Regions from separate parts of the Bacillus songklensis genome, predicted to be linked through region 3. Evidence: riboswitches for the same ligand, from Rfam matches in the RefSeq annotation. Region 3 holds a riboswitch; each other region holds the start of a gene.

Region 1 (3,150 bases), on a different contig from region 3:
TTATACATTCAAAAACTTGTTAATCTATATTCCCAACACACTGATGCGGAATATGCTGAATGGTCTAAAAAATATTTAAGAAACCAATATGAATTTTTAGGGATTAGAACCCCTATTCGTCGTCAATTAATGAAAGAATTTGTAAAAGAAAATGGGTTGCCGCCAAAAGGGAGACTGAAAGATGTCGTTTTTTCTCTTTGGGATCTTCCGGAACGTGAATATCAACAAGCAGCATTTTTTAGCAAGTTTCTTTTCAGTAGCAAATTTTTAATGGCTTCATCTAACAGCTCAGATATAGGAGTTTTTATTTCATCCGAAAGTTATTTTAGTTAATGATATCATTTAACCTTTCCAGCGTTTGATAAAGCTTTTCTTGTTTTTAGACCACAATTTTTTATTCATATCTATCATCTCTGATGTTAGATGGGTCAAGACATCAGATCAGATTCCCATGGGCGTTAAATACCCCAATCCTTAAATCTCTTTTGACGGAAAGTATTGTTATTTATTCGTTGGAATTCAATAAGGGCAAACGTAACAAGAATTAACAGATCAAGTCATCAGAACGGACTTAGGGATCAAAGAATTAGCTGTTTGTTCAAATGGGCAAGTGTTCAAGAACATCAACAAAACAGTAAAGTAGAGAAACTAGAGAAGCGTCTTCATAGGTTTTAGAGAAGAATTTCTCATAAAAATGAACGTGTCTCCCTATCTCCAGGGAATTGTCAAGGGGTTGATCATCATTGTCGCTGTATTATTGCTGAGAAAAAAATAGCCCGCTCGGAGACATATTGTGATGCGAGGGGGCTATCGATTTTACATGTGTTGGGACACTCCATAGCAATGGGAGACAAAGAGAGAATACGTTTTAATTGCTATTTTTTTATTGACAAAACCAAAATATACTTGTATTATCTAAAGAGTCAATTTATTCATAATACTTATCAAGAGAGACCGAGGGATTAGGCCCGATGACGTCCGGCAACCCCCTTAATGGGAAGGTGCCAATTCCTGCAGAATGACTTTCATTCTGAAAGATAAGTCGAAATATAGATCATGTTTCGATGCTCTTTTCAGTTGAAAGGGGCATTTTTTGTTTGAATGATAGATTGCCAGCAGATCCTTTGAACAAGTCTTTTAACATAAAGCAATAACGATATGAGTTTGAACATATTTTCAAAGAGGCTGTCCTCCTGTGTATGTCATACATAATACCGAGAACCACTCGTTCAGAAATTCTAGTTTTAGGGAAAATGAGGTCATCATATGATTGAAATTCAAAATCTTTCAAAGGTTTATAAAACAAAAAACGGGTTAGTGAAAGGTGTGGACGATGTTTCGATCACTATTCAAGAAGGAGAAATCTATGGGATTGTAGGATATTCCGGTGCCGGAAAAAGCTCCTTGCTTCGTTGTATTAATCTATTGGAGAGACCTACCTCCGGAAAGATTACGGTTGATGGGACTGATTTAACATCTTTAAAAGGTGAAAACTTGCGTGTAGCAAGATTAAAAATCGGCATGATTTTCCAACACTTTTATTTAATCAGCCAAAAAACAGTGTTTGAAAACATTGCTTTTGCTTTAAAGGCTGCCAAAATGCCGCTGGATCAAATAAAAGGGCGGGTAGAGGAACTGCTCGAAATGGTTGGTCTTTCCGATAAAAGAGATGTCTACCCCACACAGCTGAGCGGCGGGCAAAAACAACGGGTTGCCATTGCAAGGGCGCTTGCCAATAACCCGTCCGTGCTTTTATGTGATGAAGCTACATCTGCTTTGGATCCAAAGACGACTAAGTCGATTTTGAATCTATTGAAAAAAATTAATAAAGAGCTCAACATTACCATTGTGTTAATTACTCATGAGATGGATGTTGTAAAGGAAATTTGCAACCGGATGGCCATCATGCAGGACGGAAAGGTTATTGAAGAAGGTTCTGTCTATGATATCTTCGCTAATCCAAAGACCGAATTAACAAAAGAGTTTATTGAAAGTGTCGTTTCCTTTGAAGTGCCTGAGACGATTATAAGCCGTTGTGAAGGACCTATTGTGAAGATCATGTTCAAAGGGAAAATCGCGGGTGAAGGGATTATTTCAGATACACTTCAGCAATTTAATGTGAAAGGCAACTTCCTTCATGGTTCCATTGAATATATTCAAGAAATGCCGCTTGGTATCTTTATTATGGAACTAAAAGGACAAAAGGAAGAAATCAAAACAGCCCTTCAGTATATTGGAAAACGGGAAGCGCAAGTGGAGGTGTTACGTGATGGGCATTGATTTCAATCATCTTATAGAACTAATTCCTGATATAAACCAAGCGTTTATTCAAACGATTTATATGATTACCATCTCTCTGGCAGTTTCAGTTGTCGTTGGGCTGCCAATCGGGATTTTATTATATGTCACTGATAAAGGGTTATTTTTTGAAAATCGTTTAGCCAAAACGGTATTAGATTTTGTGGTGAACATGGTGCGGTCGATTCCATTTATTATTTTACTGGTTGCGTTACTTCCATTCACAAAATTTTTGGTAGGTACAACCATTGGGCCAACCGCAGCAAGTGTGTCCCTTTCAGTTGCAGCCATCCCATTTTTTGCCCGGATTGTGGAGACTGCTTTAAGGGAAATCGATAATGGAGTCATTGAAGCAGCTGTTGCTGCCGGTGCAACTCCGTGGATGATCATAAAGGATGTATTGTTACTGGAAGCCAGATCCGGGATTATTTCGGGTATTACATTGACGCTCATTAGTTTAATTGGGTTTTCGGCAATGGCAGGTACTGTCGGAGGCGGCGGAATTGGCGATTTGGCCATTCGCTTTGGCTATTATCGATATGACAATACCATTATGATTGCAACAGTTGTCATCTTAATTGTTCTAGTTCAGGTCGTTCAGCTTCTAGGTGATTTTATCGCCAAAGTTGTAGATAAAAGATAAAGAGAAAGAAGGAGAAGATTATGAAAAAATGGCTCACAGCTCTTATTCTAGTATTCATTGTGGGAGCTTTATCAGCTTGTGGTAACTCAGGCGGCAGCGAGAAGGCAAACACAGATACGAAAGAAGTTAAATTTGGTGCGACTGCTGGCCCTTATAGTGATATGGTGAAGAAAGCTATTGCACCAGGATTGGAAAAAAAAGGATATAAA
Region 2 (3,150 bases), on a different contig from region 3:
ATTTAGAACTTAAATTTTTTGTAAATTTTTTGACAAATTATTCACATTGCGCAAAAATCCTCTCCCCATCATAAGGGAGAGGATTTTCATTATAATTTAAACTGATGGATGATGTCAGTTAATTGCTCGCTCAATTGAAGAAGCTCCTCTGCAGAATGGGAAAGCGTACTGACTGCCCGTACTTGTTCTTCCGCTGAAGCGGTAATTTCTTCAGCCCCTGCCGCAGATTGCTGGGCAATGGCTGCAATGCTTTCGATGGCCTCTGCTACCTCTTGTTTTAAATGATCCATTTCCTTCATGCTGCCGGTTACATCACGAATGGAGGAAACCATTTTGGAGATGTTTGTTTCAATCTGCTGGAATGCCGTTTCTGTATCAGCTACGGCTTCTCCTTGTTTCGCAGAAATCGCCGTTGTTCGTTTCATTTCCTCTGCTGCTTTATTCGTTTCCCTTGTCCGAAAGCGATTCATCCCCCACCTACTCATTGGGCTACGCCCTTCTCATTCCTTCAGGTGGGGGTCTTCTCGCCTATTTATGATAAAAATAGGGCCTGATCATCCCGCGGCGGAATCGGAAATTGAAAGATCGTCATACAAGCGGCCGTTTTTTGTCGCTGACTTTTCAAAAATTCGGGTGTAGCATGAACGATAAGCTGGGCATTGTTGCGAAAGGTCACGATGGATTGATTCGTCTTCGTTGGATGGGGCACAATCTGAAGGATATGATGCAAAAACAGCCAAGTACAATGAAAGTGATTCGTAGATGTGGTAGGAAAAGCAAAAATGTTATGTAAGGGAGAAATCGGAATAGGCGTTCGTTTCTCATAATGAAACAAATAGACAATGGATTTCCGCCTCCCCTCATAAGTAGAGCCGCTCCTTATGCATGCTTCCTCGATGAGTTCAAGCGGTTGCATCGATGTATAATATCCTCCGAAGAAATCAAAAATCTTTGTCTGATAAGAAGGATGGGCATATGCTGTAATGGCCATTGTCGTCGCTGAAATACGATACTTTTCGTTTAATTTCATCGTTTTTCCTCCTCAAATGTTTTAGTAAAAATACATTTACATTATATAGGTATTTAGTCCTTTTTTTATAAAGCAGGTGTAAAGTATTTGTTAAAATTTGTAAAAATAAGAGGTGTGATGTAAATCCATGGAATAAGAAAGGTTCCCGCATGAACTCACGCAGGAACCATCTTTTTTTACACATATACGTTTTCACTGAGACGAAGTCCTACTTTCTTCAACTGAACGAGAAGCTGTTCATCAAGAGCATAAGGATGTTTTTTCTGCAGCTCCCCTGCCTTTTTTACATCCAATGCTACCGCATGGACATGCTGGGTGTGATACACGACGATTTCATAAAAGTTTTCAAGTTTTTGAACTTTCACCCGACATCGCTCGTCTTCTGACTGTAAACGCCTCTCTAAACTTTCTGCCACATGGCGCACCAACTCATCCGTTAAATCCTTCTTACAAAGATATCCTCTCACTAATCCACTTAAACTCATGGTCCCCATCCTCTCTTTTATTTCATTCGCTTAGGAGAACCAGACCCAAACAAAAAACTCTTTCCGCTTTAGATGCGAAAAGAGTTCCGTTTTCCGTCTTATCATCCAAAGCACGCGCTTTGCTGGTCGGAGCACCTTGCGCAATGCAGGTTGCTGTGACGTCATCGAGCCAGATCTCTCAGTCACTCTGGATAACTATTCAGTTAACAACTAATTTACCAAATATCCAAATACTTGTAAAGGGAAAAGAAGACCTATCAGCTTCTTCTTAAACCTTGAATTTCACCAACAAATCCTGCAAATCTTGGGCCAATTGACTCAATGAATAAGCGGCGCTTGAGATTTCCTCCATCGCAGCCAGTTCTTCTTCGGAAGCTGAGGCCACACTTTCAGCGCTGGCTGCCGATACTTGAGCCGTTTCCTCCAGAATGTGGGTAGCTTTCGTGATTTCAGCCGAATGCTGCCGGATGTTCGATGTTGCTCCCGCGATTTCCTTGATTTCCTGCTGGATGCGGAAAATGTCCTCTAATATTTTCGAGAAGTTTTGCCCTGCTTCGGTGACCACATCCATGCCGACCGCCACGCTTTCATTGCTTTCCTGCATGACCATATAGGCGGATTTCGTATCGACTTGAATCTCCTTGATTAAGGCTCCGATTTGATCGGCCGAGCGCTTCGATTCTTCTGCAAGCTTACGTACTTCGTCCGCTACAACCGCAAATCCCCGGCCGTGCTCGCCTGCACGCGCCGCTTCAATGGCAGCATTCAAGGCAAGCAAATTCGTCTGATCGGAAATGCCGGTAATCACTTCAATAATTTTTCCGATTTCAGTGGAGCGGCTTTCCAATGTTTTCACCACGTTCGTTGATTGAGTCACCGTATCCGTGATGCGCTGCATTTGTTCTTTTACTTTGTTCAGCGACTCATTCCCGATTTCCGCCTCTTTGGACGTATCCTCAGCAGAACGCTCCACTTCTTTTGAACGGACGGTCATCTCTTGGATAAGGTGATCCATTTCTTGAATGGAGCGGTTCGTTTGCTCGACATTCACGAGCTGGCCTTCCGCCCCCGCTGCCACTTCCTGGATGGACACTGTCACTTCATTTACCGCCGACTTCGTTTCATCGGCACTGGCTGTCAATTCCTCGGACGACGCAGCAACAGCTTGTCCTGTTTCGCTCACTTTTGTGATCAGTTCCTTCATATTATCAATCATATGCTGATATCTGTTTGTCAGCATCCCGATCTCATCTTTCGCTTTTAAAACCGGTACGTCCACTTGTAAGTTTCCATTTGCGATTTCATCGGTCGCATTGCTGATTTTTTCAATCGAAACGATGTATCTGCGCGTAAAAATGTACATCACCACACTTGCGATGACGACAGCGGCAAGTGTAAAGATGAATGTCATTAGCTTTAATTTACTTAACTGCTCATAAAACTCATCCTCATATGCCCCGATTCCAATCATCCAATCCCACGGTTCAAAATAAACGGAATAGGCGATTTTATTGCGCGCTTTTGCTTCCCCTTCATTTTTCCAGGAATATGTATAGAAACGTTTGCTCTCATCTTTTTGTTTGGCTGCTTTCATTAAATTAGGGACGACCGATTCCCCGTTATGATCTTTCAAAT
Region 3 (3,150 bases):
ATCTTGAATGATATCATCTGCATGTTCAATTCCAACGGAAAAACGCAGCAAGCGATTTGTTACCCCAATGGCATTGCGAATCTCTTCCGGAATATCCGCATGTGTTTGTCTTGCCGGGAACGTAATTAAACTCTCTACTCCCCCTAAACTTTCTGCAAACGTGATTAGTTTCAAATTCTCCAATAAATATGGAACAAGATTTTCATCCCGAACGGAAAAGGAGAGCATGCCGCCAAATCCGCTTGATTGCTTTTTCATAATTTCATAACCCGGATGCGTTTCCAGTCCTGGGTAATATACGTGTTCCACATCAGGCTGTTCCACTAGCCAATGGGCAATTTTCAAGGCATTTTCCTGGTGTTTTTCCATTCGAAGGCCCAGGGTCTTCACTCCCCGCAGCAACAACCAGCTATCCTGCGGTCCTAAAATGGCTCCGATTGCATTTTGATAAAATTTGACTTTCTCTCCTAGCTCGCTACATCGAGTGACAACCAAACCTGCAATCACATCATTATGCCCTCCAATATATTTGCTGGCGCTATGTACCACAATATCTGCTCCCAGCTCGATTGGCCGCTGACAATAAGGAGACAAAAACGTGTTATCCACAATGGTAAGTAATTGATGCTGTTGAGAAATTTCCACCATCGCCGCTATGTCTGTCACTTGCATTAACGGATTTGTCGGCGTTTCAATGAAGATTGCCTTTGTATTTGATTGAACTCCTTCCTTCACTGCATCAATGTTCGCTGTATTTACATAACTGACACTTACACCTATGTCTTGTAAAATATCGCTTAACAGTCGATAGGTTCCTCCATATAAATCTTCTGACACTATTAAATGATCGCCATTTTTAAATAAATTGAAAACAGCTGCAATGGCTGCCATTCCTGAAGAAAAAGCAAACCCTGCCGCTCCGCTTTCCAGTACCGCAATAGCATCTTCAAGAGCCGTTCTTGTCGGGTTGGCTGTTCGTGAATAGTCATACCCGGTGCTCTCTCCTAAACGCGGATGCTGGAAAGTTGATGATTGATAGATCGGGGTGGTAATGGATCCGGTTGAAGGATCTTTCCCTACCCCGGATCGAACTAACAATGTCTCAATATGCATTTCTCGTTCTCTCCTTGTCGTAAGAATTTCTCTCGCAAAAACATTTTTCATCCACCCACGAAACAGCTCTTTCTCTGCACCAAAAGTTTTGAATTTTTCGAAAAGAGATATTTTGAAGGTGATCCTCAAGTTAAAAAGCAAATGTCTTTTATTTCCAATGCGGAATGAATCGTCAACTCATGAAAAAAACACCCTTCTGCAGATGGAAGAGTGTTCGTTTCGGTTATGTCACTAACGGAAACTCTCATCTGCTAGAACATCACCGTTCTACAGGAATTAGCACCGTTCAAATCAAATGATTTGATTTGATGGTTGCCGGGCGTCATAGGGCCAGTCCCTCTGCCTCTCTGGATAAGAGCAATATAAATATTAAATTCATTATCGGTCATTTGCTTCTTGTTATAAACTTTAATCAAGAAACCTTTATTTGTCAATAAGAATTTTCTCAAAAATCGAAATTATGTTTTATAGTCGTTTGTATGATAGAGATGATTGCGGAATTACTATAAAATAGTAAACCCGTTTAGTACGTTTTTACCTGGAGGCTCGTATACATAAAGTATAAAAGCATAATAGAGACAATCGAGGGGGCAGCGAATGAATAGCAACTAAAGAGGTGATAACGTAAATATGGAGCCCTCAGTTTTATTAACCATTACTGCTTTTCTTTTCACTATGTCTCTTATCTTTATCCGTCCAAAAGGCATGAATGAAGCGACAGCCGCTTTTATGGGGGCAATGATTGTTCTCATTTCCGGCACGGTTACAATAGACAATTTAATAGAAATCGGATTGAAAGTAAGTGGAGCTGCCATCACGATTATTTCTACTATTATCATGGCTATCGTGTTGGAAAGCATTGGATTTTTCAGATGGATGTCGGCTAAACTTTTTCTTTTTTCAAAAGGGTCAGGAATTCGTTTATTTTGGCTGACAAATTTATTATGTTTTTTCATGACACTTTTTTTTAACAATGATGGAAGTATTCTTATCACAACCCCCATCCTGCTTATATTATTAAAAAACCTTAAACTAAAACCCCATCATCAAATCCCTTACTTGTTAAGCGGTGCACTGGTCGCAACCGCTTCGAGCGCCCCAATTGGTGTCAGCAACATCGTAAATTTAATCGCGCTGAAAATTATTGATATGGACTTGTATGAGCATACAGCCCTCATGATTGTTCCGGGAATGGCGGGTCTTTCGTTTATGTCCTACCTGTTATTTCTTTATTATCGAAAGACTCTTCCTAAAACCCTTTCGGCATCAAAAGATTCTTATGAGAAAATAAATGACCCTTATTACCATCCATTAAAAGCCAGTAATCGTGCTCATCAAACAAAATTGATGAGAAACGTCTTGCTCTTTGTAATGGCGGTCCGGTTAAGCTTGTTTGTCGCTTCCTTTCTCCATATCTCTGTCTCATTGGTAGCCGTAACGTGTTCCTTATCTCTTCTTTTTTGGAGATGGATTTATTTAAAGGTGTCTCCGCTCGATATCTTAAAGAAGACACCTTGGCACATTTTCGTTTTTGCTGTTTGTATGTATATTGTCATTTATGGATTGAATAATATTGGCTTGACAGTTTTCCTAGTTGAGCAGCTCAATCCTTTGTTAGCCGAAGATTTATTTAGTGCCACAATGATTATGGGATGGCTGTTAACCTTTTTATCCAATTTATTCAATAATCATCCTGCCCTAATGATCGGAACAATTACGTTAACAGAAATGAACCTTGACGCACCAGTAATGAAAACAATCTACTTAGCTATGATTATCGGAAGCGATATAGGAGCTCTTCTACTCCCAATTGGCACATTAGCCACACTCATTTGGATGCACATGTTACACCAGGCAAAAGTTCATGTAAAATGGAGTCACTATTTAAAAACGACCCTGACTATTATACCAATCACTGTTATATTTACCCTCATTGTATTATATTACTGGGTATTGCTCGTATACATTTAATAATTGCGGCTCTTACGAACTATAGCAATAAACTGGAACCGATTTTTTCATCTGTAGCCAAAAAAG
Region 4 (3,150 bases), on a different contig from region 3:
CGGTATTTGGCGTTATTGCAAATATTACGTTAACTGTTGTGACTGTTCCTTTCATTTTGTTTTATATGTTTAAGGATGGCCATAAGTTTCCGAAGGCAGCCGTTCGTTTCTTACCTTCTTCTTATCGAAGAGATGGTCTTCATATTATTGAGGAAACAGGCGAAACATTATCTGCCTATATTCAGGGGCAGTTTTTGGTGGCATTGTTTGTTGGAATATTTACCTTCATTGGATACTTAATTATTGGCTTGCCTTATGGACTCACTTTGGCGATTGTAGTAGCGATCACGAATATCATTCCGTATCTTGGCCCTTTTATCGGGGCAGCTCCGGCTGTAGTCATCGGGTTGCTTGATTCACCGACCAAAGCGTTGCTTGTTATTGTCGTGATTACGATTGTACAACAAATTGACGGTAACTTTATTTCGCCGCTGGTCATTGGAAAACGTTTGGATATTCACCCGCTTACCATCATCATCATTTTATTGGTAGCAGGAAATCTCGCTGGAGTGCTAGGGATGATTTTAGGTGTTCCTCTATATGCGGTTACTAAAACGATCATCATCAATATTGTGAAATTGGTGCGATTAAGAAATAGAGAAACCAAAGAGGATGTACCAATCTAATAATGAAAAAGGTCAGCCGCCCAAGCTGACCTTTTTCATTATTTCTATCTAGATACAAATTTATTTCCTGTAACCCAAAAACGCCATGGATAGTCACGGGCCTCTCCCGAGTTCTCAATGCCGATTCTTTTTCCTTGCGAGATACTTTCCGGAATGAATCCCTTTGAGAGAAATAGGGGAGGCCTGAAAATAGGATGGCCGTAATCTTCCATGGTGATACCCATCGCTTTTGTGAGCTTTCCGGGACCGTTCGTCCAATTTTTTATATCGGTCATTCCTTTTCTTCTTTCCTTCATAAGAGATTGTCCGCTGAATGGTTCTAGTGCGCGGATAAGAACGGCTTCCGGCTTTTCGAGTTCTCCGCTGACCACATTCACTAAACAATGGGTATGCATGACGTATGTATACACATAGCCAGCTTCTCCAAACATGATCTCCGTTCTTTTTGTTCTTCGGTTGCCGTAACTGTGGGATGCTCTGTCACCGGGACCGATGTATGCTTCCGTTTCCACTATAAAGCCGGAGGTGGTTCCTTCCTTTGTCTCTTTTACGAGGAGACAGCCGAGTAAAGACTTGGAGAGCTCAAGGGTTGACATTTGAAAGAAATCTTTTTCAATCGGCTGAACCACTATTGATTTTTCGTTTTCATGATCAGGGTGCAGGTAGTATGGAAACACGCTGTTCAACTTTTTCTTCTCCCTTTCCTTTAGAGTTTATATAAGGTTTACTGTCTTATTTAACCTACACATTCGGGCCATGTTTCAAACCTCGAACACTGTCTTTTGGTTATATTTAACTTTAGTAAAATAATATTTGACTTTTGGGGTTAAACCCCTTAAAGTAGGTTAAGGTAATTCCGGAAAGACAATAACTAAATCTTCTTATCGAGAGAGACGGAGGGACTGGCCCGACGATGTCTCGGCAGCGGACTCTAAAAAGAGTGCTGTGCCAAATCCAGCAGGCGTTATGCTTGAGAGATGGGGAGAGTGTTTCTTATATATTGTATATAAGACCTCTTCTTGTTTGTGAGAAGGGGTCTTTTTGATGGATCTATACTTTTATCAATATTAAAAGAGAGGTGCAATCATTGGAAAAATCAAAGGGAAATCCATTGGCTTTAATGCCGTTAGTCATATTTTTAGCTTTGTTTGTCGGGTCTGGAGTGATTACAGGGGATTTTTATAAAATGCCTGTTTTGGTGGCCATTTTAATTGCCGCAACAGTCTCATTGATCATGAATCGGAAGGAAACGTTAACGACAAAGGTGGAGCGATTCGCAGCTGGGGCAGGTCATCCGGATATTATTATCATGACGTTCATTTTCATTCTGGCAGGTGCTTTCTCTGAAACGGCAAAAGGTATGGGAGCGGTGGAATCCACGGTTAATCTAGCATTGTCTGTTCTTCCTCCAAGCTTTTTAGTCGTCGGTTTATTTGTCATTGGAGCATTTATTTCGCTATCGATGGGCACTTCCATGGGAACCATTGCAGCGTTGGCGCCAATCGGAGTCGGAATCAGCGCTGAGACCGATATTTCAATGGCTCTATCTATGGCAGCGGTCATCGGCGGCGCGATGTTTGGTGATAATTTATCATTCATCTCTGATACAACGATCGCAGCGGTGCGTACACAGCAAACGGAAATGAAGGATAAATTTAAGACGAATTTCTTCATTGTATTGCCGGCTGCCATTTTAACATGTATTATCTTGATTGCTGTCACAATGGGAAATCATTCCGAAGTAGCAGCAGAGAGTTTCGATTGGGTGAAAATCCTTCCTTATGTAGGAGTATTGATTACTGCATTGTTAGGATTTAATGTACTTGCAGTATTGACAGGCGGTACTGTCTTAGCGGGTGTGATTGGCCTGGCAGACGGAAGCTACACATTATCAAACCTTTTCCCAAAAGTAACCGAAGGCATTTTAGGCATGGCGGAATTGGTGATTCTTGCTTTGTTGATTGGCGGAATGGTTGAAATTATCAAGTATAACGGCGGTATTGATTATTTATTAAACTTAATGACTCGAAACATTAAGTCTAAAAAGGGAGCGGAGTTCGGTATTGCCGGCCTTGTAAGCTTAACTAACTTTTCAACTGCCAATAACACCATTTCTATCATTTTCACAGGCCCGCTCGCGAAAAACATTGCGGATCAGTACGAGATTGATAAGCGCAAATCAGCGAGCTTACTCGACATTTTCTCGTGCGGTGTTCAAGGTTTAATTCCATATGGAGCACAAATCTTAACAGCAGCTAAGCTGGCGGCTATTTCACCTATTAGTGTTTTACCTTATTCTTTCTATCCGATTTTAATCGCGATTTGCGGCGTGATTTCCATTTTGATCGGATTCCCCAGGTTTTCAGCGATAAAGAAGGAAAAAGAGCGAAAAGTATATGGAGTAAGCGAAAGCTATAGGGGTAAATAACAAAAAGTCAGCCGAGCGGCTGACTTTTTGTTATTTAATTTGCTCCTTCTAACAACCTTAAGGAAAAGTGATGGGCGATATCCTTAGCTCTATGCC

The links. Region 3 has a riboswitch for S-adenosylmethionine ahead of ACFOU2_RS12025 (trans-sulfuration enzyme family protein). Riboswitches for the same ligand answer to the same signal wherever they lie in the genome.
Region 1: it holds a riboswitch for S-adenosylmethionine, as region 3 does, so the genes downstream of both, ACFOU2_RS19375 (methionine ABC transporter ATP-binding protein) here and ACFOU2_RS12025 (trans-sulfuration enzyme family protein) in region 3, are expected to answer to the same signal.
Region 2: it holds a riboswitch for S-adenosylmethionine, as region 3 does, so the genes downstream of both, ACFOU2_RS07480 (hypothetical protein) here and ACFOU2_RS12025 (trans-sulfuration enzyme family protein) in region 3, are expected to answer to the same signal.
Region 4: it holds a riboswitch for S-adenosylmethionine, as region 3 does, so the genes downstream of both, ACFOU2_RS10460 (Na+/H+ antiporter NhaC family protein) here and ACFOU2_RS12025 (trans-sulfuration enzyme family protein) in region 3, are expected to answer to the same signal.

Annotation. Positions count from the first base shown of each region.
Region 1 is NZ_JBHRZT010000072.1:110,753-113,902, forward strand. Features, by position in the region: gene ACFOU2_RS19365 (DNA alkylation repair protein) at 1-333, shown strand, start outside; SAM riboswitch class I at 939-1,044, shown strand; gene ACFOU2_RS19375 (methionine ABC transporter ATP-binding protein) at 1,267-2,280, shown strand; gene ACFOU2_RS19380 (methionine ABC transporter permease) at 2,270-2,941, shown strand; gene ACFOU2_RS19385 (MetQ/NlpA family ABC transporter substrate-binding protein) at 2,962-3,150, shown strand, end outside.
Region 2 is NZ_JBHRZT010000026.1:78,614-81,763, forward strand. Features, by position in the region: gene ACFOU2_RS07470 (hypothetical protein) at 90-485, opposite strand; gene ACFOU2_RS07475 (competence protein ComK) at 533-1,030, opposite strand; gene ACFOU2_RS07480 (hypothetical protein) at 1,207-1,515, opposite strand; SAM riboswitch class I at 1,611-1,713, opposite strand; gene ACFOU2_RS07485 (methyl-accepting chemotaxis protein) at 1,784-2,731, opposite strand; partial or broken gene ACFOU2_RS07490 (cache domain-containing protein) at 2,726-3,150, opposite strand, start outside.
Region 3 is NZ_JBHRZT010000052.1:153,423-156,572, forward strand. Features, by position in the region: gene ACFOU2_RS12025 (trans-sulfuration enzyme family protein) at 1-1,113, opposite strand, end outside; SAM riboswitch class I at 1,355-1,471, opposite strand; gene ACFOU2_RS12030 (arsenic transporter) at 1,744-3,084, shown strand.
Region 4 is NZ_JBHRZT010000043.1:176,952-180,101, reverse strand. Features, by position in the region: gene ACFOU2_RS10470 (AI-2E family transporter) at 1-626, shown strand, start outside; gene ACFOU2_RS10465 (DNA-3-methyladenine glycosylase) at 671-1,288, opposite strand; SAM riboswitch class I at 1,505-1,610, shown strand; gene ACFOU2_RS10460 (Na+/H+ antiporter NhaC family protein) at 1,747-3,054, shown strand.